4 regions of the Cytobacillus sp. FSL M8-0252 genome follow, and region 1 is predicted to be linked to each of the others. Evidence: riboswitches for the same ligand, from Rfam matches in the RefSeq annotation. Region 1 holds a riboswitch; each other region holds the start of a gene.
What was found. A riboswitch is a leader RNA that binds a small molecule or an ion and turns the genes downstream of it on or off. The one in region 1 is predicted to bind cobalamin.
Positions count from the first base shown of each region.

Region 1 (8,210 bases):
AAGAAATGTTCCTAACCGCTTGGCTTCATATAAAGGAGGAGTAATCAATGAATGAGATAATGCTTGTCCTTTAATGAAGTGGTAAAAAACACCAATCATTTGTCCGTCTTTATTATAAAATGGAAGATAATTTGGTATTTCAATAATGGAAGAAAGATATGAGAGCTGGTGAAGTAGCTTTATTTCCTTTTTTATTTTCACTAATACTTGTTTTGTTTTTGGTATTCGGATGACATATGTTTGATTAACAATATAAATATGATGATCCCAACCAGAATGATTGCTTTCAATCTGTATTTCCTGAAGATGCGGGAGATGGTTTTTAATTAATTCCTTCATGGAACAGTCTCCTTTTTTATTATTTTGTATAAATCGTTTTTTGAGGGGGAAAATAGGCGAGACATCTTATAAAAGGGGAGTGAAAGCAATGGAAAAAAAGTATGATAATCAAGTGGATGAGAAAATTATTGCTGCTCAAAATGAAGCTCAACAATACAATCAAATGGATACAGAATTAGAACAGTCAGAAGAAGTACAAGCAGCAATGGAGAAAAGTTATGAGTATGAAGTGACGAATCAACAACCGACATATGAACCGAATAAACCATTTTAATTAGAAAGAAGAGACTTCCATTACGTGGAGTCTCTTCTTTCATTATAGCATACCTTATTTTACATTGATGCTGTTTGATGTGTCTGTTTACTCCCATTATGTTCGGTTCGTCCATAAACTAAAAAGTAAAGAATAATTGAAGCAATCGACACTATCCCCATGTAAATGTATAACATACTGTAGCCAGTTATAGGAATCAGTAAACCTAATAAATAGGGTCCAAAACCTAAACCACCATCGAGAAAGATAAAGAAGGTGGAAGTAGCTAGCCCCATGCGATGGGATGGCGTTAATTTGACCGCAATCGCTTGTGTACAAGACTGCATATTACCAAAGCCTAAGCCAATCAAAGCCCCCGCCACTAATAACATAACACCATTTGATGAATTACTAAGTAAGAATAGACCTACTCCAAATAAAATGAACGCTGGATACATCACGTAATTTGCCCCTTTGCTGTCCATTAATTTACCAGTGAAAGGACGGGATAGTAAGACAGCGATGGCATAGACAAAGAAGAAAAAGCTAGCAGCATTTACTAAGTCCTTTTCAATTGCATAAAAGTTAATAAAAGACAAGACGCTTGAATAACAAAATGCGACTGTTAATGTGACGAGTGCAATTGGAAGTGCCTTTGGTTCAATAAAGCTAGATAATTGAAAACCAGATGATTGAAATTGAGCTTTTTGATCTTCAGTTAACTCTTTCACATTCACAGTTAACCCGATAAGTAGGCCAATAATACCAAGAATCAAACAAAAAATGAAAATCGTATGAAAAGTTGTGTATTGACTCATTAACATACCGATAAAAGGTCCTATTGCTGTCGCTAAAGTATTACTCATACTAAAATAGCCGATTCCTTCACCTTTCCTTGTTTGCGGTATAACTGAAGCGACAATTGTACCACTTGCTGTACTTGCCATCCCTAATGTTAAACCGTGGATAAAGCGGGTAATAAGTAAGAAATTGACATCAATTTCAATAAAATAAAGACTTGTTGATAAACTAAATAATAGTAAGCCAATGATTAAAGTCTTCTTCCGTCCAATACGATCAATATATTTACCGATAAACAATCTTCCTACCAATGTTCCTATAATAAATATGCCAGTAACTAAGCCAGCTTGGCTGGCGGTCGCATGATGTGCTTCAACGGCATACACCGCAATCGTAACCATTAATAAATAAAACACTAATGTTAGAAAAAAGTTTACGGAAGAAACGGTGATAAAGTCCTTGGTCCATAATTTTTCTTTTGTTGAACTCATATTCTTTTCTTCCTCCTTACAAATTGCTTTTAATACTATCAAAAATACGAATACATTCTTCTTGTTCCTCAGGTGTGATTCCCTCTAATATTTCCATTTCGAACTGATCAATCGGAATGCGGATTTTTTTGTATATGCGTTCACCTTCGTTCGTTATTTTCATTTTCTTTTCACGTTTATCCATGCTTGGGATTTTTTCTACATATCCATATTCCTCAAGCTGATTTATGGTCCTCGTAACTGTTGGCTTTTCGACACCTTGATATGCAGCAATCTCTACTAAAGTTGTTGGACCAAAATGGTAGAGATAATAAAGAATTGTCCACTGTGCCCGTTGTAATTGATGTTTCGTTAATAAGCTGTTTAGTCTATTCTCAAAAGGGCGATAAAGCATCATAAAGTGATGAAAGAACCTTTGGCTAGCAATAATAATATTCACCTCATTTAAAATAGTTATCAATGGTAACTAATATACTATAACAAAAAGCCGTCTTGTCTGTCTATGGGCGATAGATTTTTTTCTGTAAAATGGTAAATGTTATGTTAAAATTGTATTTCTTTTAAGAGATGTTTGTAGGCGACATTTAAATTGTTATAATAACAAGTGTTAGTTAAAAGTGAAAAGTAGTACAATTAAGAAAATAATTGTCAATTTTCTAAAATATTGATATATTTAAATAGAACAATTGAATATTTTCAAAAATAGGTGTAAATAGAATGCTAGCTTGTCTATTTACTTAAAAGGGAAGTACGGTTGGATTCCGTCGCTGTCCCGCAACTGTATTTGCGAGTGATATGAAAGATACCACTGTTTCCTAAAAATGGAGATGGGAAGGTTTCGTATCATGTTGACCATAAGCCAGGAGACCTGCCTGTTTAGTGTAAACATCAATTCCTACGTGGATATAGGAGGTGTTAAGTACGGGTAATGAATACATGCCAAGGTCGCATGTTTATTTTAGTATTCGTTTGAACTTAACAACTTCTTTCTAGAAGTTGTTTTTTTAATGGATTGATATGGTAAAAAGGTGAGCAAGAACGGAGGAAAAAGCTTTGTTTGGAACCGTTCCTTATTATGTGAACATAATGAAATCAACGATCATGATGAACAGCTATTCTGCTGAGAGTTATAGTTTAAGAAAAGTATTAGATCAGTATAAAGAAGACATCCGAACACTCTCTGTAGAAGAAGAGAAGATCCAAATATATTTAAGGAATGCTGAAAGGGCTTACAGCATTGTCAGGCACGATGTAATTGGATGGGAGGAAAATGATTGTGAGCATGGAGGAGAAGTATATACCAGGGTTAGAGGGAATCATAGCTTCTGAGACCAGCATCTCATTTTTAGATACTGTTCATGGAGAGATTGTCATAAAAGGTTATGACTTAATTCAACTTTCAAAAACGAAAAGCTATTTAGATATTATCCATTTACTTCTAGAAGATCAATTACCAACAGACGAGGAAAAAAATTCATTAGCTAATACGTTAAAGTCCTATTATGAAATACCAACGGCCGTAATGGAGGTTTTTACTCATTTACCAAAAGGAACACATCCAATGGATGGGCTCCGCACTGGCATCTCAAGCTTGGCTGGATATGATTCGACCTTAGATGATAGGTCGAAGCAAGCAAATAAAGAAAGAGCTTATCGTCTACTTGGCGGAGTTCCGACAATTGTAGCTAACAGTTATCGTATATTACAAGGTCTGGAGAGAATTGAACCGGATAAATCCCTATCATATAGTGCCAACTTTTTCTATATGTTAACTGGTAGAGTACCTTCCGATTTAGAAGAAAGAGTATTTGACCAATCATTACTTTTATATAGTGAACATGAAATGCCAAACTCAACATTTGCAGCAAGAGTAATTGCTTCCACGCAATCCGATCTATTTGGAGCGTTAACGGGCGCAGTTGCAAGTTTAAAAGGTAGCTTGCATGGCGGTGCAAATGAAGCGGTTATGTACATGTTGAATGAAGCGGAAAGTGTCGCTGGCGTGGAAGGTCTCTTCTATAAAAAACTATTTAAAAAAGAAAAGATTATGGGCTTTGGTCATAGAGTTTATATGAAAAAAATGGACCCAAGAGCATTAATAATGAAGGAAGCTCTACAGGAGTTATCCATACAAAATGGAGATGATTCGTTGCTTCGAAAATGTGAAGCAGGAGAAAGAATCATGGAAGTTGAGAAAGGGCTATACCCTAATTTAGATTATTATGCCGCACCGGTTTATGGCATGTTAGGAATTCCTATCCCACTTTACACACCGATTTTCTTTAGTGCAAGAACGGTTGGTTTATGTGCCCATGTCATTGAACAGCATGAAAACAACCGCTTATTTAGACCGCGGGTCATTTATTCAGGTGCACGTCATACTTTACCAAATTGAGGAGGAGTACGAGTAAATGCTGAAAACGAATGAAAAGGTTGAAACCGATGTTATTTTAACGGAAATTGCTGATTATGTATTGGATTATGAAATAACAAGTGAAGAGGCTTATCGCACGGCACATTATATCTTGCTCGATACAATTGGTTGTGGAATATTAGCGCTTGATTATCCTGAATGTACAAAACTACTTGGTCCTGTTGTGCCAGGAACGGTTGTACCTAATGGAACAAGAGTCCCTGGTACATCATTTGAATTAGACCCCATTAGAGGTGCATTTAATATTGGCTGTATGATTCGCTGGCTGGATTACAATGATACATGGTTAGCTGCTGAATGGGGGCATCCTTCTGACAACCTTGGTGGTATTTTGGCAGTTGCAGATTATTTAAGTAGGCAACGTCTTTCAGTTGGTAAAGAGCCAGTTAAAATGATTGAAGTCCTGGAAATGATGATCAAGGCTCATGAAATTCAAGGAATATTAGCGCTAGATAATAGTTTAAATCGCGTGGGTTTAGATCATGTACTGTTTGTTAAAGTGGCAACAACTGCTGTTACGGCAAAGATGCTTGGTGCAACAAAAGAAGAGGTGATTCATGCATTATCACTTGCATGGGTGGATAATTCTGCATTAAGGACATATCGTCATGCGCCAAATACGGGTTCAAGAAAATCATGGGCTGCTGGAGATGCGACAAGTAGGGGTGTTCAGTTAGCTATGATGGCTGTGAAAGGTGAAATGGGCTATAACAGTGTCTTATCTGCACCTAACTGGGGATTTGAAGACGTTCTGTTTAAAGGGCAAAAACTTACCCTACAAAGAGAGTTAAGTGCTTATGTAATGGAAAATGTGTTATTCAAAGTTTCTTATCCGGCAGAATTTCACGCGCAAACTGCAGCGGAATGTGCCGTTTCACTTCATCAAAATGGCGATGTGGGTGATTTAAACGATATCGATCGAATTACGATTACCACACATGAATCAGCGATTAGGATTATCGATAAAACAGGTCCATTACATAATCCAGCTGACCGCGATCACTGTATTCAGTACATTACAGCTATTGGTTTATTAAAAGGAAATATTCGCGCTGAGGATTATGAGGATGATGTAGCTAGCGACCCCCGAGTAGACACCTTACGAGAGAAGATGGAGGTAGTGGAAGATCTGCAATACTCGAAGGATTATTTAGATCCGAACAAGCGCTCAATCGCTAATGCAGTTCAAATCCATTATAAGGATGGAACTTCTTCTGAGAAGATTGAATGTGAATATCCATTAGGTCATCGATTCCGCCGTGACGAAGCGATTCCAAAAGTATTGCAGAAATTCGAGTATAATATTAAAACTCATTTTTCAAACAAGGCACAAAAAAGCATTGCTGGAGCTATTTCCGATCAAGAAACGTTAAAAGAGATGGCAGTAAATGAATTTATGAATTTATTCTTAATCTAGGAGGGGATGCAAGATGGCATGGATTGTTCATAAACCTGTGACTCAACAAGATTTAGCTGAGCAATTTCGTTCAAAAATGCTAGATAAGAATATATTGCAAATACCTGGGGCGCATGATGCAATGGCAGGCTTAATGGCAAAACAAGCAGGCTTTCATGCTCTGTACTTATCAGGCGCTGCATATACGGCAAGTAAAGGACTGCCAGACTTAGGTATGGTTACATCTACTGAGATGGCAGAAAGGGCGAAAGAAATTATTCGAGCAACTAATTTGCCATTACTTGTTGATATTGATACAGGGTTCGGTGGGATATTAAATGCGGCAAGAACAGCTGTAGAAATGCAAGAAGCTGGAGTGGCTGCTGTGCAGATAGAGGATCAAAAGTTACCGAAAAAATGTGGCCATTTAAATGGAAAACAGCTTGTAACATCAGAAGAAATGATACAAAAAATTAGAGTAATTAAAGAAGTTGCCCCTCATCTTATGATAATAGCAAGAACAGACGCACGAGCGGTGGAAGGACTTGATGAAGCGATTGAACGAGCGAAAGCATATGCAGAAGCTGGAGCGGACGCTATTTTCCCAGAAGCATTAAAAACGGAAGAAGAGTTTAGTCTATTTTCACAAGCGATTTCAATTCCTTTACTAGCAAATATGACTGAATTTGGTCAGACACCGTACTACTCAGCGGATGAATTTTCACAAATGGGCTTTCAAATGGTTATCTACCCTGTTACTTCATTAAGAGTGGCAGCGAAGGCATATGAAAACGTTTTTAAGATCATTAAAGAAACAGGGTCACAAAAAGATGCGCTTGCTAATATGCAAACAAGAAAAGAACTATATCAAACAATCAGCTATGATGATTTTGAAGAATTAGATGATACATTAGCAAAAACTATATTGACAGAAGAATAATTGTATAGGCGTTCGGTTATACAGCCGAGCGTCAACCTTCCTTAATTATTTTACTTCATAAAAGATTAGGAGAAATGAAAAAATGAACGCAAGGAATGAAATAATTATACAGCACCTAATTGGGGAAATGGCCAGTAATAAATACTTTATTAATGTGTTATTGCATAAACAAGAAACGCTCAATGATAACCTTATTTGGCTTATGATGAAGTTGAAAAAGCGTGGTGAAATGAAAATCACGGATATCTCTACAGATTTCTATATGTCCCCAGCAGCTGCAACGAATATGAGTGATAAATTAAAGGTACTTGGTTTTGTAACTAAAAGTAGAGCACATAATGACCGTCGAATTGTTAGTGTTCGTTTAACACAAGAGGGAGCGGCCTATATTAATGCCTTATTTAATACTTATTCGTATGAACAATTATGTTCTCTTCAACAGCAAATATCTACCATCAATACTTCTCTTGAAAAAATAGCAAAAATTATCTAATGCTTTTTTTCCCGAATAAAAGAGGATAAGGTCATTTAACAGTAGGTTCTGTTTTACTCACCTTATCCATTTTTATATATTCTTTCGGATATCGTTCATATAATACTTGAAAGCCATAATTAATTAATGCATAGGCGAAGGCAGAAATAAATAATGAAAATGATGTGAATTTATACAGTTTATAATGACCAATTTTTTGAAAGAAAGCATTGAAAGGATAGGCAAATAAAAGGTCAATAATTAGATTAAGACCGACATATCGAAAAAACTTCCCGTATGTTAAATGGAACACCCAAATATTAATTGTGAATAAGGGTCCCAATATAAAGGCAATTGAATCATAAAGCATGTATTTCTTTCCGCCCTTTACCCTCCACCATTTAAAAACAAACGAAAATAATGTTTCAATTAAAAGGATGCAAGAGCAAAATAAAGTAACAGGAAGAAACCTTTTAATTGATTTACCAGGAATAAAAAACATCGTTCCCCATAAGATGATGGCATTAAATACACGAAAGAAATTAGCTGCACTCAAGTTTACCCTCCTCTAAAAACATTATTATCATTAGAATGTGATACATCAATAAAATTATGTGTGCAAGATGTATTTTTAAGAATATATCTAGTTGGTAAAAATGAACAATATAAACAGTAATAATAAGCGGAGGCATTCTATGAAGGGAATTGGCATTCTTCAATATGGCGATATTCACCAATTACGTGAAATTGTATTAGTAACACCACCAGTTGGTGATGACGAGATATTAATTCAAATAAAAGCGAGTGGCGTGTTAGAGAGTGACTGGCAATTAAGGTCGGGGCAACGTTTGAGTGACAATCTTAACTTACCGGTCATTCTAGGAAGTTCGGGAGCCGGAATCATTAAAGCAATTGGAAAAGACGTCTCCCAGTTCAAAGCTGGTGACAAAGTTTTCTTTCTAACAACTATTTCTACATATGGGACATATGCCAACGAAACGTTAGTACCATCATCTAATGTTTGTCTCATGCCTAATAATTTAACATTCATTGAATCGGCTGCTCTATTAGAAAGTAGTATAGC
Region 1 covers NZ_JBBOWZ010000001.1:1,126,508-1,134,717, forward strand. Annotated here, with positions in the region: gene MKX83_RS05880 (aminoglycoside phosphotransferase family protein) at 1-339, opposite strand, end outside; gene MKX83_RS05885 (hypothetical protein) at 428-613, shown strand; gene MKX83_RS05890 (MFS transporter) at 673-1,884, opposite strand; gene MKX83_RS05895 (MarR family winged helix-turn-helix transcriptional regulator) at 1,901-2,344, opposite strand; cobalamin riboswitch at 2,572-2,774, shown strand; gene MKX83_RS05900 (hypothetical protein) at 2,938-3,213, shown strand; gene mmgD (citrate synthase) at 3,158-4,279, shown strand; gene MKX83_RS05910 (bifunctional 2-methylcitrate dehydratase/aconitate hydratase) at 4,296-5,735, shown strand; gene prpB (methylisocitrate lyase) at 5,749-6,654, shown strand; gene MKX83_RS05920 (MarR family transcriptional regulator) at 6,737-7,147, shown strand; gene MKX83_RS05925 (hypothetical protein) at 7,179-7,682, opposite strand; gene MKX83_RS05930 (NADP-dependent oxidoreductase) at 7,822-8,210, shown strand, end outside.

Region 2 (8,210 bases), 820 kb from region 1:
TTAAAGTGATGGCGTGTGAATATAGGCTCAATCACCTCTTCTACTGTTCCCGGATAAGTAGAGCTTTCATAAATAATCGTTTGTCCCGTCTGTAAATATTGGCAAAGATAGTTAGTAACGGCAATCATCGCTCTTAAATCCGGTTCATGATGTTCGTCAATTGGGGTTGGAACTGTGACGATGATATACTCAGCGGCTTTAAGCAAAGCTATAGCTGCATCCGTATGTTTTGGAATGAAATTTAGAACCGCTTGCAGCTCTTCATCTTTTACATCAGGAATATAACTGCTCCCTTGCTGTAATAACTCAATCTTATGAGTATCTTGATCGATGCCCGTTACATGACAGCCCTTTTTTGCTAAGTGGAGAGCCAGTGGGAGACCAACATAGCCGAGACCAATAACAGCAACTCTATCTATTTGACCTTGGAGCATGTCCCATTTTCGATTGCCATCTGTATAACCGCATCTCTGATTGAACGATAGTAAATATGAAAATGCTTCAATGTGGTCACCTAGAATCCGGTCAGTTGATTCGACCCGACCATCGGCTTGCCTGTGATGCTGTTTTCTAATTTTATTTGGCTTGACGACATCGACATAATGAATGGATTCGACTTTAAATCCTTTTAGAATTGCCTTTGCTTGAAATAACGGTGGAGACATTAATGTGAGGATACCAATCTCGTCAATCACTTTCCTGCTCATTGCATGTGGAATAGCAGTGAGAGAATTAACGGTGAGGTCCTCTCTTTTCAGTGCCATATTCAGAAGGTACTTAGCAGCACTCACAGAATGCAACGGATGGGCACGGTCGAGCAATATTTCTAAATCATTTAAAGCAATATCTGCCCCTTCTTCTACAGCATGTATAAAAGGGGTTAAATCTTCTGCTTTGATAACAAAATCACTATCTAAGAACAAACAGATATCTCCTGTACTGTGAAGCGCACCAATCGCTCTTGGAATGTTATGTCCGAGTGCCTGGTCAAACGCAATCACTTTCACACCTGACTTTTCTACCTTTTCCTTTGTTCGTTCATCTGCTCCATTTAACACAACAATGATTTCATCAATGCCTGCCTTCTTTACCTCAGCAATCACTTCAGCAATCGTATCCGGCTCCTTCCCTACAGGAATAATCGCACTATACTTCGCTCGTTTCTCTTCCTTTACCGAAAAGGCTTGTACATATTCCTTAAAAGGTTGCCGATTTCGCCTGCCATCGTTTAAACCACCGCGATATCCTCTCTCTTCAATCAGTTGGGCCACTGCACGTAAATGGTCACCAATTATTAAACTTGTTGAAAATGAAAAAGAGGAGCCCGTAATCTTCTGTTGATGTTTCGGTCGAATCTTATTTGTAGCAATCACATCAATGGCTACTGGTGCACTCATCTTTAATTCTTTCATCACAGCTATACTATGAGCTAATGGCGGACAAGCTAAATTCTCCCAACCAATTGTATCAAGCGCTGATTTTTTCATCACATGAGGAACAGCGACTAAGGAATTAACGGATAACTCACCTTTACCTAAAAAATGATTAAGAGAGAACTTTGATACTGCTGTCGGATGTGGTCTAATGGGGCGCTTCATTGTCCAGCTTAAATCATTTAGGGCAATATCAGCCCCATCCCGAATGCCATCAAGCAGTGCTTGTAGCTCCTGAGCTCTAACGACAATATCACCATCAATAAAAAGAAGCGTATCCCCTTTTGCCTCCCTTGCACCAATTGCTCGTCCAATATCCACCCCTAGAGGTTCTTTATAAACAAGCTTTCTACATTCAAATGCTTCCGCTATTTTCTCCGATCCATCTGTTGAACCATTCAAAACAGCGATGATTTCATATGGCTCAATCTTCACTAACTCTTCTAAAACGGCTGACAACGTAGATTCTTCATTCTGAATGGGAATAATAACAGATAGATTCATAACACTTCACTTCTCTCCTTCAGCAAAATTAATAGTCTCCTTTGTGCTAACTATAGCCTTTTCCATCACAAACCCGAGAAAAACACTAAGTAATATCAATATATACAGCTTGGCTCATTTTGTTCTCGGACAAGTATACAATCTATGAAAGATGGTGCGATAGACAGGGTAGATTGGTTTAATTATGGGGGCATTGATCCGATTCGGCACTAAAAAATATATTATTACTATTCGTTAGGAGATGTTAAAGTAGATATATATGTATTTAAGGGGGAGTACAAATTGGAATTCGAGTTGAATTTTATTTGGATTGCCGTCGGTTTAGCATTACTTGGCTATTTCATAGGCAATGGGTTGAAGCAATTTAGTAGTAAAAATGAAGGTAATATGAATCATTTACTTGTGGAGCAAAGCCACCTTCATCTTTACTTTTATTTAAGTGAAGCTGACATGAAGGATCTATTACAGAAGCATCCTCACGCACCAAAAGTCATTCTTAATGGCAAGCATTATTACCATCTACATAAATTTCGCAAGTGGCTTGAATCTGATGATATATATCACTCATGAAGAATTTATTTTGACAGCTTCCATTTATTATGCTAATCTATATGTAAAATTCAAAATATTATAAATATGTAATTCTCTTATTCAGAGAGGTGGAGGGACTGGCCCGATGAAACCCAGCAACCTTTAACAATTATTTGTTAAAAAGGTGCTAATTCCTGCAAAGTGTAATAGCTTTGGCAAATAAGAGAGGATAAAGACCTCTCTATTTTTAATTAGAGAGGTCTTTTGTATTTTCAAAACTTAATAACAAAGGCAACAGATGCATGATTGCTTAAAAGGGAAGCCCGGTGGAATGCCGGCACGGTCCCGCCACTGTGAAGGAGAGCGACTTATCATTGACCACTATTTCATAATAGAAATGGGAAGGGATAACGAGCGATAATCCGAAGTCAGGAGACCTGTCTGTTGTTTGCACTTAGACTCTACGGATGCATAGAGAGGAGTGATGAATACGTGTTGAGCAAATCAAATGGTCTCAACTCTAGTTAATATTGCGTATGAATCTCTCATTTAATAATAAATAGAGAGATTTTTTGTTGAGAAAATACAATCTAAAGGAGTGTTTAAATTGACTGAAGTAAAAAGTTCAAATGTAGGTTATCCAAGAATTGGCGAGAAGCGGGAGTGGAAGAAAGCTCTAGAACAATTTTGGAGTGGTAAGTTGAATAAAGAGACTTTTCTGCAACAAATGGAAGTCATTCGTTTATCCTCTCTCGAGAAGCAAAAACAACTTGGCGTTGATCTCATCCCGGTTGGCGATTTCACACTGTATGATCATGTCCTTGATACAGCTGTGATGTTTGGACTTGTTCCTGAGCGTTTTACATACAGAGGTGGGAAAGTTGATATCGAAACGTATTTTGATATTGCCAGAGGGAACAAAGATGCCGTGGCAGCTGAAATGACCAAATGGTTTAACACAAACTATCACTACATCGTGCCAGAACTCAACAACCTCACGCCAACACTTGCTGAAAACCGGCCACTTGCCTTTTATAAAGAAGGAAAAGAGAAGCTTGAAATCGACGGGAAACCGGTTATCTTGGGCCCGATTACGTTTGTGAAATTATCAAAAGGCTATAAAGAAAGTGAATTCAAATCAATCGTCAATCAATTCGTTCCTCTTTATGCACAAATTTTAAAAGAATTACAGCAAGAAGGTGCCTTGTGGGTACAAATCGATGAACCTATTTTAGCAACTACCCTCACAGAAGAAGACATCTCACTCTATCAAGCAGTTTACCAAACATTACACGAGGCAGCACCACAGATAAATATCATTTTACAAACGTATTTTGAAAGCATCACTTATTATGAAGCTGTTACCTCTTTACCTGTGCAAGCGATCGGCCTTGATTTCGTCCATGATGCAGGTCAAAACCTCGCTTCCTTACAAAAATTCGGCTTCCCAAGTGATAAAGTATTAGCTGCAGGTGTCATCGATGGCCGTAATATATGGGGCGCCAAACTTGATAATAAGCTCTCTCTTATAGAAGAAATTACAGAAATAGTTCCGAAAGATCGCTTAATCATCCAGCCTTCATCCAGCTTATTGCATGTACCCGTTTCAGTCAAAATTGAAGAAACACTTGATCATACATTAAAGACCGCACTCGCCTTTGCTGATGAAAAATTACAAGAAATCGTAGTGCTAACGAAAGGAATAAGAGAAGGAAGAGAGGAAATCCAAGATGAGATAAACGAGAGACGAACTGCTATCGAGGCACTAAATCAATCTTCTATTAGAAACAATCAACAAGTACAAACAGCCATTCAAAACTTACCATCATCACTAGCAGAGCGCGAAGCACCTTATTCTGTTCGTCAAGCAACACAAAAAACATCCTTCCAACTACCACTCCTACCTACAACAACGATTGGAAGCTTCCCACAAACACAGGAAGTGAGAAGAAATCGTTTAAAATGGCGTAAAGGAGAGTTAACTGCTACTGACTATCAAACATATATCAAAACGGAAATTAAAAAGTGGATTGATATTCAAGAAGAGCTAGGCCTTGATGTGTTTGTTCATGGCGAATTCGAGCGCACAGATATGGTCGAATACTTCGGTGAAAAATTAGCCGGATTCCAATTCACAAAATTCGGTTGGGTGCAGTCTTATGGCTCTCGTTGTGTCAAACCACCACTCATTTATGGAGATGTCTCATTTGAACAGCCAATGACAGTTACAGAAACAGTCTATGCCCAGTCCTTAACAGATCACCCGGTAAAAGGTATGCTCACTGGTCCGATTACGATTTTAAACTGGTCATTTGTCCGCGACGATATCCCTCGTTACGAAGTCGCAAACCAAATTGCCCTTGCCCTTCGAGAAGAAGTAGAAACACTAGAAGCAAATGGTATCCGGATGATTCAAGTAGACGAACCAGCCATTCGTGAAGGATTACCACTCAAACAAGAGAAGTGGGAAGATTATCTGAACGCTGCTGTTTATGCTTTTAGACTAGCCACCACTTCTGTCAGAAATGAAACACAAATTCATACGCATATGTGCTACTCTGATTTCGAAGACATTATCTCAAGCATTCAAGCACTCGACGCTGATGTCATCTCCATTGAAACATCAAGAAGCCACGGCGAACTCATTCACTCATTTGAAGAAAGCACCTACGAACAAGGTATCGGCTTAGGTGTATATGACATTCACAGCCCTCGGGTGCCACAACTCGACGAACTATCGAAAAACATCGATCGTGCCTTACAAGTACTAGACCCACAACTTTTCTGGATTAACCCTGACTGCGGCCTCAAAACAAGAGGCATTGACGAAACCGTCGCAGCCCTAACAGTCATGGTGCAAGCTGCCAAACTCTCGCGGGAAAAATTACTTGTAAAAAAAGGCGAATAAACAAACAGAAATCCGAACGATTATACATTCGTTCGGATTTCCTCGTTTAATAGTACAGTGTTTAGTTTCTTATCCATCTTCTTCTGATAAGAACCATGGTTAAATCTCTTTTCGTTAAATTCACCAATCACATTCCGTACCCGGACATTATGGATGATTAAGTTGCGATAAATCTCATTCTGCAAATAAGCATTAAACCAACTATAATCCTTTAACTTCCGCAGATTATTCGTCACATCTGCTTGCGTGACTTGTGTAATAAAAGGGGCGAAAGAAATAATACTTATCATATTTAGGAACAGCTTTTTCATAGTGGGTGCATCCTCTTTTGTGATAGGTATATGTTGCCTGTCTACTTGCTTTACGTTTAAATTGCACAATGGAGGCAATTTCTCCTTTCGAAAAAAATTATATAAAGCATTCGTTTTAACATCGTCATCTAAATAATATTTTGATACATTTTTGAGTTATAGCAATTAGTTCATACCATTCTCATCTTATTTAATGGATATCCCAACAAACTCATCCTCAAATAAATGTAATTATATTACATTTTTACCTATTTATAAAATAGTAAACAATAGTTGTTTTGTGTATTATTTTCTTATTTTTCAAACTAATAAACAGAATAGAAAAAAGAGTGAACCGCTCATTTGATTCAGTCTGGGATCATTCTTTAACATTCTCTTCGTCTGGGCTCTTCAAATCTTTATATAGTAGGTGCAATGCAATCTTATCACATTTCTTTTACATCATCGCTGCAAAATAATCAAAAAACAAAAAACAAACCACTATCAACACCATTACTATAAAACTTTAGCCAAAAAGGACTACTCTAGCAATAAACCAGTTATAATGCCCCTTCTACAAATTTCTATAAAAACTGCACTCTTATTTTTCAACTTCTAACAAATCCTGAAATGAAAAGGGAGAAATAATTAGAGTATCCCCCTTATTTTCTATAGACCATGACTCCTCTTCATATGTTATGTATAGTAAAGATCCGATTGAAACTTGCTGCCCAAGATGATAATCATATAATGCATTTAATTTCCCCTTTTTTTCTTGTAAAGCTTTGAAGAATACTGGTGAAAATTGCTCTATTTCTTCGTTTGCTAATTCTTCATTACCTAATAATTTATCTATTACTCTCTCAAAAAGTTGTTCTTTAATAGAAAATGACTCCCCGCTTTCAACATAGGGGTTAAGGTCTATTAAGGCAGGCAAGTCCGTATGATCACTTTTTTCATATAAGTGATATATTCGATTATCGTATAAAGCATTCTGGATAAAAAACGAATTATGGCAAAATAGGGAAGTGCTAAATACTCCGTCATCCGAAGCAATTTGGCAACGAATAACTCTTTTTACTTTTGTTAAACCCAACATGAAACTTTTGAACGTTTCATCCATTCTTTCTTGTTGATTTTCAAAAGTTAATAAACCTTTAGATATTAACCCACTAGTTGCACTATCAAGCCTAGTTTCAAGTTCTTTCTCCGAAATCTCTCCAAACACCTCTTCTTTAATAGAGTGAGCAACTTCAGCTCCATCTAGTAAAAGAAGAGATAATATGTATTCTTCAGCTGTTAATGTATAGTTCATTTTTTATTCCTTTCATTATGGTTATACTTTATCTCCAAAATAAAAAAGTAATATAAAACAAATTATAGCAAGAATGAATACTAATAATGCATAAACGAGCAGTAGCATTCTTGTTACCAAACCGTTGAATCTCTCATAAAATTCATTAGCAACATATTCGGTTAATCCAAACAAAGGTAATGATAAAATCATTAAGAATTCAAAATCGTGCACAATCCAGCTATAAAATTTACCGCCTGCTGCTCGACTAATCAAATACAAAAAAGAAAAAAATAGATTAACTATTAAAAAAAATCCTAGCACTCCAAACAATACTGCGATAAATTCCATCATATAATATATAACACCTCACTACACTACCTTTATATTAATTTATAGTCACCCGAACAGGGCATTCGTTGCACCATTAAATACATTTTTCGCACCATCTAGTGCCTCTTTCGCCTTGTCTTTCACTGCATGTAAAACTTCGCCTACTTTTTCGCCAGCATCCCCTATAAATTTACTGGTATACTTTGTTGCCCATTCACCTACAGAACCACCTATGGCACTACCTACAATTCCGCCAACCGCCGCTCCAACAGGGGCAAATGGTCCAGACAAAGCCCCTCCAATAGCCGCTCCTACATAAGCTCCTGCTACTGCTCCTGTCACACCACCTGCTGTTTTGTTCACTTCTTCTCCCATCATACGACCTCTTGCTTTAAATATTTCTTCACCTTTTAAATGACTACTTTCTTCTAACCTACTTACAATATTTTTAGTTCCCGAAATAAACCCTACCACTCCTGCACCAATTGCAGAAGCTTTAGCCACCACTTTCTTAAATGCTTCCTTTGGTATTACCATCTCCCGAGAAGAGTACTTAATAAGTTTGCTTTTCACATTCTCATGAAGCGGACGATTACCCGTAGTTAATTTCCATATTGCACCTTTTACTTTTTGAGATGGTATTCTTACACCTCTATAAGACCCCGATTTAAATTTCTTATCTATATTACGATTCGCCTTAGATGTCCTATTCATTTTTTGTATGATTTGTTTCGTCCACTTTGGCCCAATTCTTCCTTTTAGAAAGTGCAACACCTTACGATTGTATTTAAATGTATAATGATTCTTCTTCTTCGTGTATTCAATTCGAAGTAATCCAGTTTTATGAACAGCAGCAAATATGGCTAGAGGTGCTAACGAACCCATCGCACCATCTTTAATAGCTTGAAGAAGACTTT
Region 2 covers NZ_JBBOWZ010000001.1:301,634-309,843, reverse strand. Annotated here, with positions in the region: gene MKX83_RS01590 (nucleotide sugar dehydrogenase) at 1-434, opposite strand, end outside; partial or broken gene MKX83_RS01585 (glycosyltransferase family 2 protein) at 426-1,937, opposite strand; gene MKX83_RS01580 (DNA-binding protein) at 2,220-2,507, shown strand; SAM riboswitch class I at 2,582-2,694, shown strand; cobalamin riboswitch at 2,748-2,927, shown strand; gene metE (5-methyltetrahydropteroyltriglutamate--homocysteine S-methyltransferase) at 3,076-5,376, shown strand; gene MKX83_RS01570 (hypothetical protein) at 5,397-5,687, opposite strand; gene MKX83_RS01565 (hypothetical protein) at 6,268-6,981, opposite strand; gene MKX83_RS01560 (hypothetical protein) at 7,003-7,314, opposite strand; gene MKX83_RS01555 (LXG domain-containing protein) at 7,360-8,210, opposite strand, start outside.
Region 2: it holds a riboswitch for cobalamin, as region 1 does, so the genes downstream of both, metE (5-methyltetrahydropteroyltriglutamate--homocysteine S-methyltransferase) here and MKX83_RS05900 (hypothetical protein) in region 1, are expected to answer to the same signal.

Region 3 (8,210 bases), 1.3 Mb from region 1:
ATTTCAACATCAAGAAGTGGGGAAACCAATAATGATTGAGTTTATTATTCGTTATAAAAAATCTGTAACAATCATTTTCTTTTTGTTATCAGTGCTTTCTGCTATTGGCTTTCTGTTTGTGAATGTTAATTATAATATGAAAGATTATATCCCAGCAGAAGCTGAATCTACCGTTGCTTTAGAAGTGATGGAAGAGGAGTTTACTAGTGGCATTCCAAATACAAGCGTAATGGTTGAGAATGTAACAATCCAAGAAGCGCTCGTTATCAAAGAGAAATTAAATAAGGTTCAAGGTGTAACTGATGTGATGTGGTTAGATGATGCGATGGACATAAGAACACCAATAGAAACCGGAGACCAAGGCACAATAGAAAATTACTACAAAAATAATCACGCTCTTTATTCTGTCACCATTGAGAGTGGAAAAGAGGTCGAAGCAACAGAAGATATATATCAAATAATTGGTGAGAAGGGATCACTTATTGGCGAAGCTGCAAATACAGCTACGCAGCAGAAAATGACAGGGCAAGAAACGTTACTCGCTGCAGGGATACTTATTCCCATTATTATCATTATACTAGTTCTCTCGACAAACTCTTGGGTTGAACCGCTCTTTTTCTTAACGGCTATCGGTGTATCGGTAATTATTAATTTAGGGAGTAATGTTTTTATAGGAGAAGTGTCCTTTGTGACACAATCAGTCGCACCCATTTTGCAGTTAGCTGTTTCCTTGGATTACGCTATCTTTTTATTACATAGTTTTCAAGATTATCGTAAACAAGGGCATGAGCCAAATGAAGCTATGAAACTAGCTATGAAAGAATCGTTTAGTGTCATTGCCTCGAGCGCATCTACAACTCTATTTGGTTTTATTGCATTATTGTTTATGGATTTTGAGATTGGATCAGACCTAGGTTTAAACCTTGTTAAAGGGATAATTTTAAGTTTTATAAGTGTGATGGTATTCCTTCCAGCACTTACATTATTATTCCATCATTGGATTGAAAAAACACAGCACAAATCATTAATACCAAATTTTAAAGGTATTGGAAAAAAAACATTAAAGTTAAGGTTTCCGGTCTTGATTTTCGTCTTACTTCTCGTTATACCTAGCTTTTTAGCACAAAAAGAAACCTCATTTACTTATGGAATGGGGGATCAACCTGACAGTACTAGGTTAGGGCAAGACATCCAAAAAGTAGAAGAAATATTTGGCGAATCAACCGCTGTAGTATTATTGGTACCTAATAATGAAATAGGTAAAGAAAAAGAAATGATTGCATCTATTGAAGAGGTTGACCATGTCTCAAATGTAATTGGCTACACGAATATGGTTGGTTCGACTATTCCGCAAGAATATTTAGAGGAGGAAGCAAAGGAACAATTCTTATCTAATAATTACAGTCGAATCATCATTAATACTGATGCAGGAACAGAAGGAGATATTCCTTTTCAATTAGTAGAAGAGATAAGGGAAATAGGTACTAAGTATTTTGGTAATCAAGCGTTAACTTTAGGCGAAAGTGTTGCACTTTATGATATGAAATCAACGGTTACAGAAGATAATTCTTTAGTAAATACTTTAACCGTTATCGCGGTTGGATTCGTGTTACTTGTCACATTCAAATCATTATCATTACCGATTATCTTATTATTAACAATACAATCTTCTGTTTGGATTAATCTCGCCATACCCTATTTTACCGATACGTCATTAGTATTTATTGGTTATCTCATCGTTAGCACTGTACAGCTTGCAGCAACGGTCGATTATGCCATTTTATTAACAGAGACTTATAAGCATAATCGTGGAAAACTTTCTCCAAAACAAGCGATGAGAAAAACAATTGATGAGAAATTATTTTCCATTATCGTGTCTGCCTCCATTTTATCTAGTGTCGGATTTATATTATGGCTAACTTCTTCAAATCCAATCGTCGGTTCTATTGGATTATTATTAGGTAGAGGAGCATTGCTCGCGTTTTTACTCGTTATCCTTTTTCTACCTGCGTTATTATTACTATGTGATAAATTGATTCAAAAAACATCTCTACAAATGGACTTTAGTAACAAGGAGGAAAAACATGAAGATCATTAAATGGATGCTTATCACTGCTTCCCTATTTTTCTTTCCTGTGATGAATATACATGCTGAATCACAAACAGTTAAAGGCGGAATGAGTAAAGGGAAAGTAGCAAACAAAAATGAAGTGATTTATGCTAACTTGCTAGCAGACGGTAACCTAACCGAATTATATGTTGTCAATTCGTTTGAACTGATAGAACCTGGTGTGATAGAAGATTTTGGGAATTACCAAAAGGTTAAAAATCTAACTGACACATCAAAAATTAGCAAAGAAAATGATCAAATCACATTACAAGCAAAAGAAGAAAATTACTATTATCAAGGAAACTTACCAAATAACTTTGAGTTACCTTGGCGTTTTACAATTAATTATTACCTTAATAATAAAAAGGTTGAACCAGAAAATTTAGCTGGTAAATCGGGCGATATAAAAATGGAAATTGCTGTAGAAGCGAATGAAGGTAAGCGTTCTTCATTCTCTGAAAATTATATGCTGCAAATTAGCGTACCGCTGAACACTGAAAAATTCAAGGAGATAAAAGCCGAGAATGCCACTGTTGCACAATCCGGCAAAGATAAGCAGCTCACTTTTACCGTTATGCCGGAGCAGGAAGAAGTATTTACGATTGAGGCAGAAACAAATCATTTTGAAACAGAAGGTGTGCAAATATCTGCTTTACCTGCTTCACTTGCCATTGAAAGCCCAGATACTGAAGAATTGACGAGTGAGTTTCACTCATTAACTGAGGCAATTGGTGACATTCATCATGGTGTCGGAGACTTAGCAATAGGAATGAATGAACTATCATCAGGCTTACGGTCTTTAGAGGGTGGGTCTGCACAATATAAAAAAGGACTAAATGAATTAAGTCAGTCTGGTAACCAATTAACAGAAGGATCAGCACAAATAAATAATACTTTATCTTTGATTAAAGATGAGATGAAACAAGCCAGTGGCGTAAGTGGTATTGGGGAACTCGAGAATGTAACAATCGATCTGCCTGAGGTAGCGGATAATCTAGAACAAGCAGCAAATGATGTAGACCAAGTAGTTGTTAATTATAATGAGGTAAAAACACAAATCAATCGTGCTCTGGAGCAGATACCAGATAACCAAATTTCAGATAAAGAGATAAATAAATTATATGAAAGTAATGCGGATAAAGAGGTAATTGATCAATTGGTAGAAACCTATAGAGGGACAAAAGCTGCTCAAGAAGTTCTACTACTAGCCAAAGATAACCTTACAGACATGGTTGAACCGCTATCAACCTTTAGTCAATCAATGAGAGAAGCAGCAGGTAACCTTCGTGCAATATCATCTAATATAGACGAATCTATTCTTCAAATTGACATTGATGAAGGGTTAAAACAATTGACATCTGGTGTTGAAGAAATGGTATCTAACTATAATCAATTCCACCAAGGGTTACTTGCTTATACAGGCGGTGTTTCTGAATTAAGTACATCATATAGTGACATCCATGAAGGAATTAGCGGTTCTCTATCTGGAGCTGAGCAACTAACGAGAGGAGCTGGCTCGCTTCATAATGGAACTGGACAATTACATGATGCAACTAAAGACATTCCTGATGAGGTGACAAAAGAAGTGGATGAAATGATATCGCAATATGATAAATCTGATTATGAGCCAATTTCTTTTGTATCAGATAAAAATAATGAAAAGTTGGAACTAGTCCAATTTGTCATCCAAACAGATAAGATTAAAATAAAAGATAACAAAGAAGATGTAAAAGAAACAAAAGATAAAGTAGGATTCTTCGAGAAACTTCTTAACTTATTTAAGTAAACTTGAAAAACACGCCACTGCAATCTAGGAGGCGTGTTTCTCTTTTTGGTGGTAAATTTATATAAACCTTTCATGTTACATCAAACGATCGGTCAAAATGAAGAATTAGGCTTTCTTCTACTCGGATTGTAGGAGTGGATTTAATCAATGACTCTAGCTTATATTGTGGTTGGAAGAAAAATGATAAAGAGCCTAACTTTTTCATCATTTTAAGCTGAGAATACATATTCTAAAAAATAAATTGTAAATTTTCCGAAAAATTGATATATTGTTAGTGTGAAAACTAAATAAGCTAAATAAACAGGTGCTTGTTCATCAAGCTTAAAAGGGAAACCGGTTAGACTCCGGTGCTGTCCCGCAACTGTATTTGCGAGCGGATTGTACATAACCACTTATTCATTATTGAATAGGGAAGGAACAAATCCGCCACGACCATAAGCCAGGAGACCTGCCTGTTTTAGCCAACATCATTACCTACGCGGATAGGGGGTGTTAAGTGCGGATAGAAGAACATGTATATTACTCAACACATGTTTATTTGTTTGTCCACTCGTTACTTGACAACTTCTTTTAACAGGAGTTGTTTTTTGTTTGAAGGTGGTTTGCTTCTTGCTACTGATTTGAGCAAGCGCTCAATCAAAGGAGATAGAAAGATGTAAAGGGAGTGCACGATGGCGAAGCTAAAAAAAACGCTAGAAGAAAAGGGAGATATTTTTTCTCCTGAAGATTTTCTTGAAGAGGAACAACTCATTGCACAAACGGCAGAATTATTTATTAAGAATGAAGTGTTGCCCCAAATAGATTCATTAGAAAAAAAGAACTATGAAGTGGCTAAGAATCTGTTTCAAAAATCAGGGGAACTAGGTCTACTAGCTATTGATGTACCTGAGGATTATGGCGGGTTTGCACTTGGTAAAAAATTATCCGGGCTTATAGCTGAAAAGATAGGATACGGTGGGGCTTTTAGTGTTTCGTATAATATTCATGTAGGTGTTGGCACATTACCGTATGTTTATTTTGGTTCAGAAGCACAAAAACAAAAGTATTTACCACAACTCATCTCCGGGGATTGGATTGGTGCTTATGCCTTAACGGAAGCAGGAGCTGGATCGGACGCACTTTCACCGAAAACAAGAGCTATTTACAACAGCAAGAGTGATAGTTGGATAATAAATGGGGAAAAACAATGGATTACCAATGCTCACATAGCAAATGTGTTTGTTGTGTTTTGCCAAACAAATGACGGGATGACTGCTTTTATTGTTGAAAAAGACATAGCAGGCGTATCTATTGGTGCAGAAGAAGAAAAGATGGGTATTCATGGATCATCAACAGCTACTCTTATATTGGAAGATGTCGTTGTGCCATCCGCTAATATACTAGGAGAAAAAGGAAAAGGTCATCAAGTTGCCATGAATATATTAAATCTTGCTAGATTGAAGCTAGCTTTCTCGAATATTGGCACAGCTAAACAAGCCTTCAACTTTTCTCTTAGCTATGCGAAAGAGAGACAACAATTTGATAGAGCGCTGGTTAAATTTACGTTGATACAAGAAAAATTAGCTGAAATGGTGACATCTATTTATGCAAGTGAAAGTGCCGCTTATCGCACAGCAGATATGATTGATCAAGCTCCAACAGATGAAGGAATCACCTCTTTAAAAGCATTCGCAATGGAATGTGCCATAAACAAAGTACGATGCTCTGAAATGCTTGGGCATGTAACAGATGAGGCCGTTCAAATTCACGGTGGATACGGTTATATGAGAGATTACGATGTTGAGCGACTATATAGGGATGCTCGAATCAGTCGTATCTTTGAAGGAACAAACGAAATCAATCGCTTAACCATAGCAAAAAACTTACTTCACAAACACTCATCTAAAGATATCACAATCAATACCCCTACACCATTACACCAAGATAGAAACAGCCAATTTATTGAGTTTGGAAAAGAACTGTTATCGCTGTCTTTGGAAGCGGTTTCAAATGCAAAGATTGATATAAATAGGGAACAGCAGTATGCACGTCTTTTAGCTAATATCATCACAGAACTATACACAATGGAATCGACTTATATGCGGACATCAAAACTGCAACATCGAAAACAAAATCAAAAGTGGAAAGATTTAGCGACTGATATTATATGCGAACAATGCTTTCAATATTTGAAACAACAAACGATTAGCCTGATTTCAGCAGCGATACTTGATGAAAAAGAACGATTCGTTGCATTCGCAAACATTGAAAATTACCAAATCCCACTCTACAGCAATCTGTTATTGAAAAAAAGGCAATTAGCACAAATACTTATTGATCAACCAAAATTACTGAAATGAAGGGAGCTTAAATGATGGGTGAGAAAATCGGTTTTATTGGATTAGGGAATATGGGTTTACCGATGGCGCAAAGCTTATTATCAGAAGGCAATGAAGTGTACGGCGTCGACCTCAACAAAGATGCTGAAGCGGCATTGCTAAGGTCGGGAGGTGTGATTGGATTATCTATCAATAATATCATAAAGCAAGTAAATTTTATTTTCACAAGCTTACCTTCAATGAAAGCGGTGGAAGAAATCTATTTAGGTGAGGAAGGATTGATTACAAAAGCACGTGAAGGCATTGTCCTGATTGATACAAGTACGGTTGCTCCTAGCTTGAATCAAAAATTAGCAGAAGAAGCAAAAAAGAAGAGCATTCATTTTCTTGCTGCTCCTGTCAGTGGGGGTGTAATCGGTGCTGAAAATCGTACTTTAACCATTATGGTCGGTGGTCCTAAACAAGCTTTCGAGCAATCCCAACCATTGTTAAATATTCTTGGAGAGAATATTTTTCATGTGAATGAACGAATTGAAAGCGGAACTGCAGTCAAATTAATCAATAACTTACTTATCGGTTTTTATACTGCTGGTGTAAGCGAAGCCTTAAATCTGGCAGAAAAAAGCAACATTAATTTAGCACAATTATTTGAGATGTTGAATGTGAGCTACGGCCAAAGTCGGATATATGAAAGAAACTATAAAAGTTTTATCGCGAACGAAGATTATCGTCCTGGTTTTACCTTGCAGCTATTAAATAAAGATCTTGGTTTCGCGCTTGATTTAGCCAAGGAACACGAATTGCAATTGCCAGTTAGTGAATTACTATTAAATATATACAAAAATGCTGAAAACGAGGGTTATGGTAGCCAAGATATGGCTGTTCTTTATGAAAAAGTGAAAAATGATCAAACAAAAAATGCGAAAGAAACGGGGATGAAGGAATGATTAAAACAGAAATTCCAACAATGAAAAACCATATTAATGGTGAATGGGTTGATTCAAGCAGTAAGGAAGTGGAAGCCGTACCGAACCCGGCGAATGGGACAATTATTGCTTACGTCCCCCTTTCTGGTAAAGAAGATGTTGATTTAGCTGTCAAAGCTGCTGCTGCGGTCTATCCTAAGTGGGCTGAAGTACCCGTCCCAAATAGAGCGCGTCTGCTTTACCAATATCTTCATTTGTTAAAAGAGGAAAAAGAAAACCTCGCTCAAATTATTACAGAGGAAAATGGAAAAACATTAAAGGATGCGCGTGGTGAGGTACAAAGAGGAATTGAAGTCGTTGAACTCGCAACCTCCACTCCTAATTTAATGATGGGAGATGCACTTCCTAGTATTGCCGAAGGGATAGATGGCTCAATTTGGCGCTATCCGCTTGGTGTTGTTGCTGGGATTTCCCCTTTTAACTTTCCAATGATGGTTCCTTTATGGATGTTTCCTCTGGCAATCGCCTGTGGGAATACATTTATACTGAAAGCTTCAGAAAGAACGCCAATCTTGGCTGGTAGACTCGTAGAGTTATTCTATGAGGCAGGTTTTCCTAAAGGGGTACTAAACCTTGTACATGGAGGAAAAGACGTGGTTAATCGCTTATTAGATCATCCAGAAATTCGTGCCATTTCATTTGTTGGGTCAGAGCCGGTCGCCAAACATGTTTATCAAACTGGCACCGCTCACGGAAAGAGAGTACAAGCATTAGCTGGTGCGAAAAATCACGCAGTTGTAACATCTAGTTGTCATCTAGAAAAAACGGTTCAAGGTGTTATTGGCGCAGCGTTTGGAAGTAGTGGGGAACGATGTATGGCTTGTTCTGTGGTAGCCGTTGTAGAAGATATAGCAGATGATTTTATGAACCTACTTGTAGCAGAAACGAAAAAACTTACTGTCGGGGATGGCCGGTTTGAAGAGCATTTTGTTGGACCACTCATTCGTGACACTCATAAATCCCGTGTGTTACAATATATCGCCTCAGGGGTATCTGAAGGGGCCCATTTA
Region 3 covers NZ_JBBOWZ010000001.1:2,427,800-2,436,009, reverse strand. Annotated here, with positions in the region: gene MKX83_RS12375 (efflux RND transporter permease subunit) at 32-2,098, shown strand; gene MKX83_RS12370 (YhgE/Pip domain-containing protein) at 2,085-3,896, shown strand; cobalamin riboswitch at 4,182-4,366, shown strand; gene MKX83_RS12365 (acyl-CoA dehydrogenase family protein) at 4,568-6,235, shown strand; gene MKX83_RS12360 (NAD(P)-dependent oxidoreductase) at 6,250-7,161, shown strand; gene MKX83_RS12355 (CoA-acylating methylmalonate-semialdehyde dehydrogenase) at 7,158-8,210, shown strand, end outside.
Region 3: it holds a riboswitch for cobalamin, as region 1 does, so the genes downstream of both, MKX83_RS12365 (acyl-CoA dehydrogenase family protein) here and MKX83_RS05900 (hypothetical protein) in region 1, are expected to answer to the same signal.

Region 4 (8,210 bases), 630 kb from region 1:
TTCTGTCATCGTCTGAATCATAAAGCTCAAGTCCTTTCAACCGAGGATATACCTTAAATTGTAAACGGAGATTATATGCTTATCTTACCATTCTTTTACTGGGAAAATCATGATTTCTTAAAGTAATGTATGATTTAAAAGTTAAGATTGTATGCTAATCCATTAGTTATTTTCATAGTATGTGTTAGAAGTGGATTGTTATCATTGGTTTGATATAAAAAGGTTTTTTAGGGTATGAACAAAACTCAGGAATTGAAATAGTTATTTTGTAATGTTTTTTTAATAATCGTATTTCCTTATCTTTGCTAAAATGAAATGGATGAAATGACGCATTGTATCGGTTGTTTATGATTTACATGTAGTTAGTATAAATTATTGCAGTAAAACGAAATAGTTGTGTGGTATGAGGGTAATAACAAAGGTGGTACAATTTAATTTGCTCTTCGTCTTTCTATTTTCAGTTCGGAGGTTTCTAAATTGCGAAAGAAAAATCATAGTGTTCGAGATCTCATCTATATCTTATTAAACGAAAAGGACCAGTCCGTTATTTCTTATGGAATTGAATTTTCTGAGTTTATGCAATCATTACAGAACAGGACAGGGCATCTTCTATTAGTGAAGCATCAGTATGATAATGGGGAACTGAATGTACATACCATGTTTGATTGGGTGGCTCATGAAGACCTGCCAGCACTAATAAACGAAGATGTTTATAGTTATGGTGATTTTTGCTGGATAGATTTCGAGGAGGAAGAATCGTTAAATGAATTGCCTGCTCAAGCAATTGCTGAGCTCCTATATCTTAGTCATGTAAAGGAGCATTTAAAGAAACCTTTCTATAACCATTTAAGCAATCGTTATTGTTATTTAGCGCATGATGACGGTTGGTTAAATAAGGTCTATTACCGAGACTGGCAGGACTTTTACAAAATGCTTGGCGACGTTGCTGCTATGAAGATGGAGCATTTAAAAGTAGAAAAATCTTTATTAGGCCTAAAAAAGAAAAAAACATATCCGCAAGTTCCAGAAGGCGCGTTAAGGGCATTAAGAAATTTAATGAAGGAAGGCCTGGTAATTTCTTTTGAACAGAGTGAGCAGACACGTACAAAAATTAATATACCGCTCTGGACAGTTGGAGATTTCGCTAATATGGATGATATGTATGATGAGTTCGAAGCAATGAGGAAGGAAGCCACTCCAGACGCGAGATTGGTTTTTGATAAAAAACTGAAAGAATGGCAAGTAACTGATTCATAAAAATAATAATGCACCACAAAATATGATAAGGTATAATAAAATCGACAGAAAATTGTAGATTTAAGGAAATAGGTGTCAATTTTTGACTTAATAGGGGAAATTGGTGTAAAACCAATGCGGTCCCGCCACTGTAACTGGTTAATAAACAAAGAAAACTGCTATATATGTTGTATAGGAGGAGCCTTTGATTATAAACCATAAGCCAGGAAACCTGCCTATCTTCCATAAACACTGTAACCTACGAGGATAGGGGGTGTTTGGTAAGGCTTCTTTGTCGTGATTATTCCTTCCAAACATCTCCTACTAATGGGGATGTTTTATATTTTAAGGAGGGTCAATCATGAAGAAATGGTATTTATTTTTAGTCTCGATTCTACTATCAGCAGGTATTCTTGCTGGATGTGGGAATGACACAGCTGAACCGAAAAAAGATGGAGAAGAGAAGGTTGAAGAGAGTACTGAAACTAGCGCTTTTCCTGTAACATTAACGGATGCTGCGGATCAAGAAGTGGTGATTGAAGAGGAACCAGAAGCGATTGTTTCATTAATCCCGAGTAATACTGAAATCGCTTTCGAATTAGGGTTAGGTGAGAAGGTAGTCGGTGTATCTGATTTTGATAATTATCCAGAAGAAGTAGCTGATATTGAAAAAATCGGTGGACAAGAATTTAATGTAGAAGCAATTATTGCTTTAAATCCAGATGTTGTATTAGCACATAATTCAGGAGCGCATAATAGTACTGAAGGCTTAGATCAATTAAGAGATGCTGGTATTACTGTTCTTATTGTCAATGATGCACAGAATTTTGAAGAAGTATATGATTCCATAGAAATGATTGGTAAAGCAACAGGAGCAACAGAAGAAGCAAATCAAACAGTTGAGGAAATGAAAACCCGTTTGGCAGAAATTGAAGAAAAAGCAAAGTCTGTTGAAGAGAAAAAATCTGTCTTTGTAGAAATCTCTGCAGCTCCTTCTTTATATACTGCCGGTCAAAAAACATTTATTGATGATATGCTCAATTTGATCCAAGCGGAAAATGTAATTGAAGAAGAAGGTTGGCCACAAATTGACGAGGAAGCTGTCATCGAAAAAAATCCTGATGTGATTATTACTACATACGGGTATTATACGGAAAATGCGGTAGAAACCCTTTTAAGTCGAGAAGGTTGGCAAGATGTAACAGCCGTTAAAGAGAAGCAAGTCTATGATGTGCACTCTGATAAGGTAACTCGTACAGGTCCTAGACTTGTAGAAGGAGTAGAGGAGCTTGCAAAAGCGATTTACCCAGAAGTATTTAAATAATAGAGGTGTTGCTTATCTCTGTGCGTTCGTTTTCTTATGTGTAGCAATGATGATGGGGATTTCTATAGGGACTGTTTCAGTGCTACCGTTAGATATATTCAATATCATTGGAGCGGAAATCTTACGTTTACCGATAAGTAATGATGTTAATCCAATGCATAGTAATATTGTTATGAATATTCGCTTGCCTAGAGTCGTATTGGCGGGCTTCGTCGGGGCATCACTTGCAATAGCAGGTGCTGCCTTTCAAGGTTTATTAAGGAACCCTTTAGCAGACCCTTATACATTGGGGGTGTCTTCAGGAGCTTCTGTTGGTGCTGTATTAACGATCTTTCTCGGTTTATCCATTCCGTTTGTTGGCACCTTTACTTTACCGTTATTTAGTATTACAACAGCTTTTCTAACGATAATTGTTGTCCTTTTCTTTGCGCGACAAATTGATCGTGGCATGAGAGTAGAGACAATCATTTTAACCGGTATTATCTTCAGTTCTTTTCTAGGTGCATTTATTTCCTTAATGATTGCTTTAACCGGGGATGAACTGAGACAGATTATTGGGTGGTTGTTAGGAAGCGTATCGATGAGAGGTTGGGACTATGTTCAAATCATCCTTCCTTTCTTTATCATTGGTTCTGCGATGCTTATTGCCAATAGCAAGGAATTAAATGCGATGTCATTCGGCGAAGAAAGAGCTCGTCATATCGGGGTGAATGTACAGAAACGTAAGATGATGGTCTTAATTGCCGGATCGATTTTAACTGGTGCCGCTGTAGCAGTGTCAGGTACAATCGGATTTGTCGGCTTAGTCATTCCGCATCTGACCAGATTGCTATGGGGACCAGACCATAGACACTTGCTTCCTTTATCGATGATGACAGGTGCGGGGTTTTTAATACTTGCTGATTTATTTGCAAGAACAGTCATTTCACCTACTGAGTTACCTATTGGTGTCATTACTGCGTTAATTGGTGCACCAGTTTTTGCTATCATTCTAATTAAAAGAAGAGCGGAAGGCAGAGGATAATGTGATGATGTATAGCTTACGAAAAATTAACGGTGGTTATGGAGGCAAGCAGGTCATTCATGATGTTTCCTTTGAAGTAGAGAAAGGACAGTTATTCGGCATACTTGGACCGAATGGGAGCGGCAAGTCGACAGTTTTAAAGATGCTAAGTGGTCTTATACCGGTCACATCTGGTGAAGTTTATTTAAAAGATCAACCAGTACAAAATTATAACACGAAGGAAATAGCGAAAATCGTTGCTGTCCTACCTCAACATGCCGAACATAGTTTTTCTTATACAGTAAAGGAAATTGTATCACTTGGTCGCTATGCTCATCAAAGTGGCTGGTTCCAAACATGGTCTGAAGATGATGAAGAAGTGGTTCAACGATCGATGAAACAAACAGGCGTACAGCATTTTGCACATAAAAATATTACTGAGCTATCAGGTGGAGAGAGACAACGTGTGTTTTTGGCACAAAGTCTCGCACAAGAACCAGAAATATTATTACTTGATGAGCCAACCAATCATTTAGACTTATCCTATCAAAAAGAATTGCTAGATATGTTAAAAGAATGGACTGAGAAAAAGGGTTTAACGGTCATATCCATTTTTCATGATTTAAATTTAGCCGGTTTATATTGTGATCAAATCGTTTTATTAAATGATGGAAAAATAGTCTGCAATGATAAACCTAATGAAGTATTGCAAGAAGCACGTATTATAGAAGTTTATGAGACTGAAGTGAAGAAGCACGGCCACCCGAAAGTACCAGCACCTCAAGTAGTCCTAATACCTGAGGAGAAATGGCATAATGAAGAGATTATTACACCTGCTATATTAATGGTGAATGCAGAATATATTACACTTCAGTCTGCCCAACCTCTAAGGGTAATGTCATCAGGTGTTGTTGGTTCTGGTATTGGCTGGTATCAAACATTTGTTAATCGCCATGTTGATAAAAGTTATAACTGTGATGATTTTTATGAGGAGATGGTAGATTTTCTTATAGAAAAAGGGTTTGAGCCTTCGGAAACGGTTGGTATGATGACAGCGGTATATACGGATGATGTGATCTACGAATTTTACGAAATGGATCTGTTCTCTGTGTTGATCGTGGTCACAGCAGGTGTAGGAAACGCTGTCGATGCTTCGATGGCGAGCAAACATAAAGAGGTAGTAACCCCAGGCACTATAAATAGTTGGATATTTGTCAATGGTCATCTTTCTGAAGAGGCATTTATTCAAGCAATGATGACGGCAACTGAAGCGAAAGCAAAAGTATTAATGGATTTAGAAGTAAGAGACAAAGAAACGGGGACAGTTGCCACGGGCACATCTACGGATAGTATATTAGTTGCTGCAACACAAAGTGGAGAGAAAATAGATTTCGCTGGAACAGTTACACCCCTAGGAAAAATAATTGGAAAAGGTATTTACGAATGTACACAAAAAGCGATTCACAAGAGTCGTAAAAGAAAAAAGGAAACAGATGATGATTGAACATTTAATCGCATTAACAATAGCAGTGGTCATTGACCGATTCATAGGTGACCCACCGCAATGGCCGCATCCTGTAAAGTGGATGGGTTCTTTAATAGGATTTTTAAGGAATAAATGGAATATAGGGGCGCATAGAAAATGGAAAGGTGTAGCTATGATAACAACAGTCTTATTGATTGTATTAGTTATATCGATAAGTATTGTGGTGATTGCTTATGCTGTCCACCCTATCGTTGGAATATTATTTGAGGCGGTGTTAATCGCAACTACCATCGCCCAAAAGAGTTTAAAGGAAGCGGCAATAGAAGTGTACGAGCCTTTAAAGAAGGAACAAATAAGTGAAGCAAGGCAAAAGCTTTCATATATTGTTGGTAGGGATACAGAAGAGCTAGATGAAGCGGAGATTGTTAGGGGAACAGTTGAAACAGTAGCAGAAAATACAAGTGATGGGATTACTGCCCCGTTGTTCTTTGCATTAATTGGTGGTGCACCATTTGCATTAGTTTATCGCGCTATTAACACTTGTGACTCAATGGTCGGTTATCAAAATGAGAAATACATTGATTTTGGCTGGGCGTCTGCAAAGCTTGATGATGTGGTGAACTGGGTACCGAGTAGACTGACAGCATTTTGTATGCTTCTCGTGAATAAGCCGAGATTTATTCGAAAGAAAGAGAGCTTCCGATTAGTGATGAGCGATGCGAAAAAACATCCAAGCCCCAATAGTGGCTGGGGAGAAGCAGCTGTGGCTTATTTATTAGGAGTTCAATTAGGTGGTAAAAATACATATGAAGGGCATGTTTCTTATCGTGCCACGATGGGGGAAGCTAATATGCCATTATCAAGGAATCATATTGTAGAGGCGAATACTATTATTACTAAGACCATTCCACTGTATCTCTTTATCTTATGGCTAGGGGGTGTTTTGATTGCAATGGCCTAAGCATGGTGCGAATCCACAATATTTATACGAAGTATTAAAGTTAGATATGCCCGCAAAGACAATTGACTTTAGCGCGAATATTAACCCATTAGGGCCTCCACAAGCTGTAAAAAGGCAATGGTCAAGCTTACTTTCATCATTATACGAATACCCCGATCCGTTTGCCACAAGATTAACAGAGCGTATCAGTAAAACCACATTACTTCCAAAAGAAAATGTTCTCATTGCCAACGGTGGAGCCGAAATCATCTCAATGATTGGACAGTTATTTGCAAGAAAGCGTGTAATGATTGTCCAACCTGCTTTTTCCGAATATGAGACAGCTTGCCGAGCGAATGCGTGTGAAATTGACTATTTCTTCTTAAATAAGAACTGGCATTTAGATATTGAAGGTTTGATAGCTACTTTTAAGGAGATTGATGTAGTTTTTTTGACGAACCCGAATAATCCGACGGGTAAATACTTCTCGAAAGCTTCAATCAAACGTTTGATTGAAGCTGCAGAATGTCTAGGTGTTTACCTCATTGTCGATGAAGCTTTTTATGATTTTGTGGATGAATATGAACCGATCTCTCCGTTATTACTGCAGTACGATCAGTTAGTTATTATTCGCTCTATGACTAAAATGTTTGCCATTCCTGGGATTCGCTTAGGATATGTGCTCGCGAATGAACAATTTATAACTGACTTAAGGGCAATACAACCGCATTGGAGTGTCAATAGTGTAGCGCAGGAAATAGGGTTACTGTGTATAGAGGATAATAACTTTCAGAAGGAAACACGTGAGTTGATGAAGGTAGAACGGAAGAGAATCTTTTCTTTTTTAACACATAATGATTACCTACATTCAGATTCATCTACCAATTTTTACTTATTAAAAGATCCATTTTCCAAAGAAAGCGAGAGACTTTTTCTTTTTTTATTAGAAAAGGGACTGATTCCAAGGCATACATACAACTTCCCCGGATTGGAAGGAAATTGGCTTAGACTAGCAATGAAATCACCGGATGAAAACAGTCGATTGATGGAGGCATTAAAGCGATGGCGCGAATCATCTTTATAAGCGGTGGAGTGAGAAGTGGTAAGAGTCGGCTTGCTGAGAAATTGGCCATTGATAGGGCTTACTACCATGGGAAGCAATTACATTACATCGCGACAGCTCAACCAAGCGATAAGGAAATGATGTTGCGCATTCAGCATCATCAAAAGCAGAGGCAAGAGAGTGGTAAGAAGTGGATGACATGGGAACAACCAAGAAAGGTTCACCAACTAGCTACCCACTTCTCTTCAAACGATATTATTCTTCTAGATTGCCTAACAACTCTGCTTAATAATGAGTTTTTTTATGAGAATCGCTGGTCTGATTACGAATTTCAACAACAAATTTATGCAAATCTTGTCCAAGGAATAAAAGAGCTTGCGAGTAAGGTCGATACGTTAATTCTCGTAAGTAACGAAATATTCCATGATGTGATAAGTGATGAACCACTTGTACTTGTGTATGGAAAGATGTTAGGACGACTCCATCAAAAAATCGTGACACTTGCAGATGAAGCTTATCTAGTAGATGCTGGCTGTCTCATTCAGATGAAAGGAGGAGAAGAATATGAAAGGCTTAATGGTCGTTGGAACCGCCTCTGATGTGGGGAAAAGTATGATTGCCACAGCTATATGCCGAGCCTTAGTAGAAGAGGGTGTGCGTGTTGCTCCGTTTAAATCACAAAATATGTCTAATAATTCTTATGTAACGAAAGATGGCAAAGAAATTGGACGGGCACAAGGTGTACAGGCAGAAGCTGCGAAAATAGAGGCAACCGTCTATATGAATCCAATTCTCTTAAAACCAACATCAGACTCGACTTCTGAAGTCGTTTTGTTTGGGAAAGCTGAGACGATTCAGTCTGGTCGTGACTATAGAGCCTCTTTCTATGAAAAGGGACTAGAGGCGATTAAGATAGCACTTAATAAACTAGAAAACACTTATGATGCGATCGTGATGGAAGGTGCCGGGTCTCCTGTAGAAATTAATTTAAAAGATCGTGAGCTAGTCAATATGAAAGTGGCTGAAATGGCAGATGTGCCTGTGTTGTTAGTAGCTGATATCGATCGAGGAGGCGTGTTTGCAAGTATCGTTGGGACGTTATCATTACTAGAAGAAAGCGAAAGAAGTCGAGTGAAAGCCATTATTATTAATAAATTT
Region 4 covers NZ_JBBOWZ010000001.1:492,261-500,470, forward strand. Annotated here, with positions in the region: gene mgtE (magnesium transporter) at 1-21, opposite strand, end outside; gene MKX83_RS02560 (hypothetical protein) at 478-1,257, shown strand; cobalamin riboswitch at 1,311-1,490, shown strand; gene MKX83_RS02565 (ABC transporter substrate-binding protein) at 1,598-2,560, shown strand; gene MKX83_RS02570 (FecCD family ABC transporter permease) at 2,526-3,584, shown strand; gene MKX83_RS02575 (heme ABC transporter ATP-binding protein) at 3,592-5,067, shown strand; gene cbiB (adenosylcobinamide-phosphate synthase CbiB) at 5,057-6,010, shown strand; gene cobD (threonine-phosphate decarboxylase CobD) at 5,997-7,073, shown strand; gene MKX83_RS02590 (bifunctional adenosylcobinamide kinase/adenosylcobinamide-phosphate guanylyltransferase) at 7,052-7,651, shown strand; gene MKX83_RS02595 (cobyric acid synthase) at 7,617-8,210, shown strand, end outside.
Region 4: it holds a riboswitch for cobalamin, as region 1 does, so the genes downstream of both, MKX83_RS02565 (ABC transporter substrate-binding protein) here and MKX83_RS05900 (hypothetical protein) in region 1, are expected to answer to the same signal.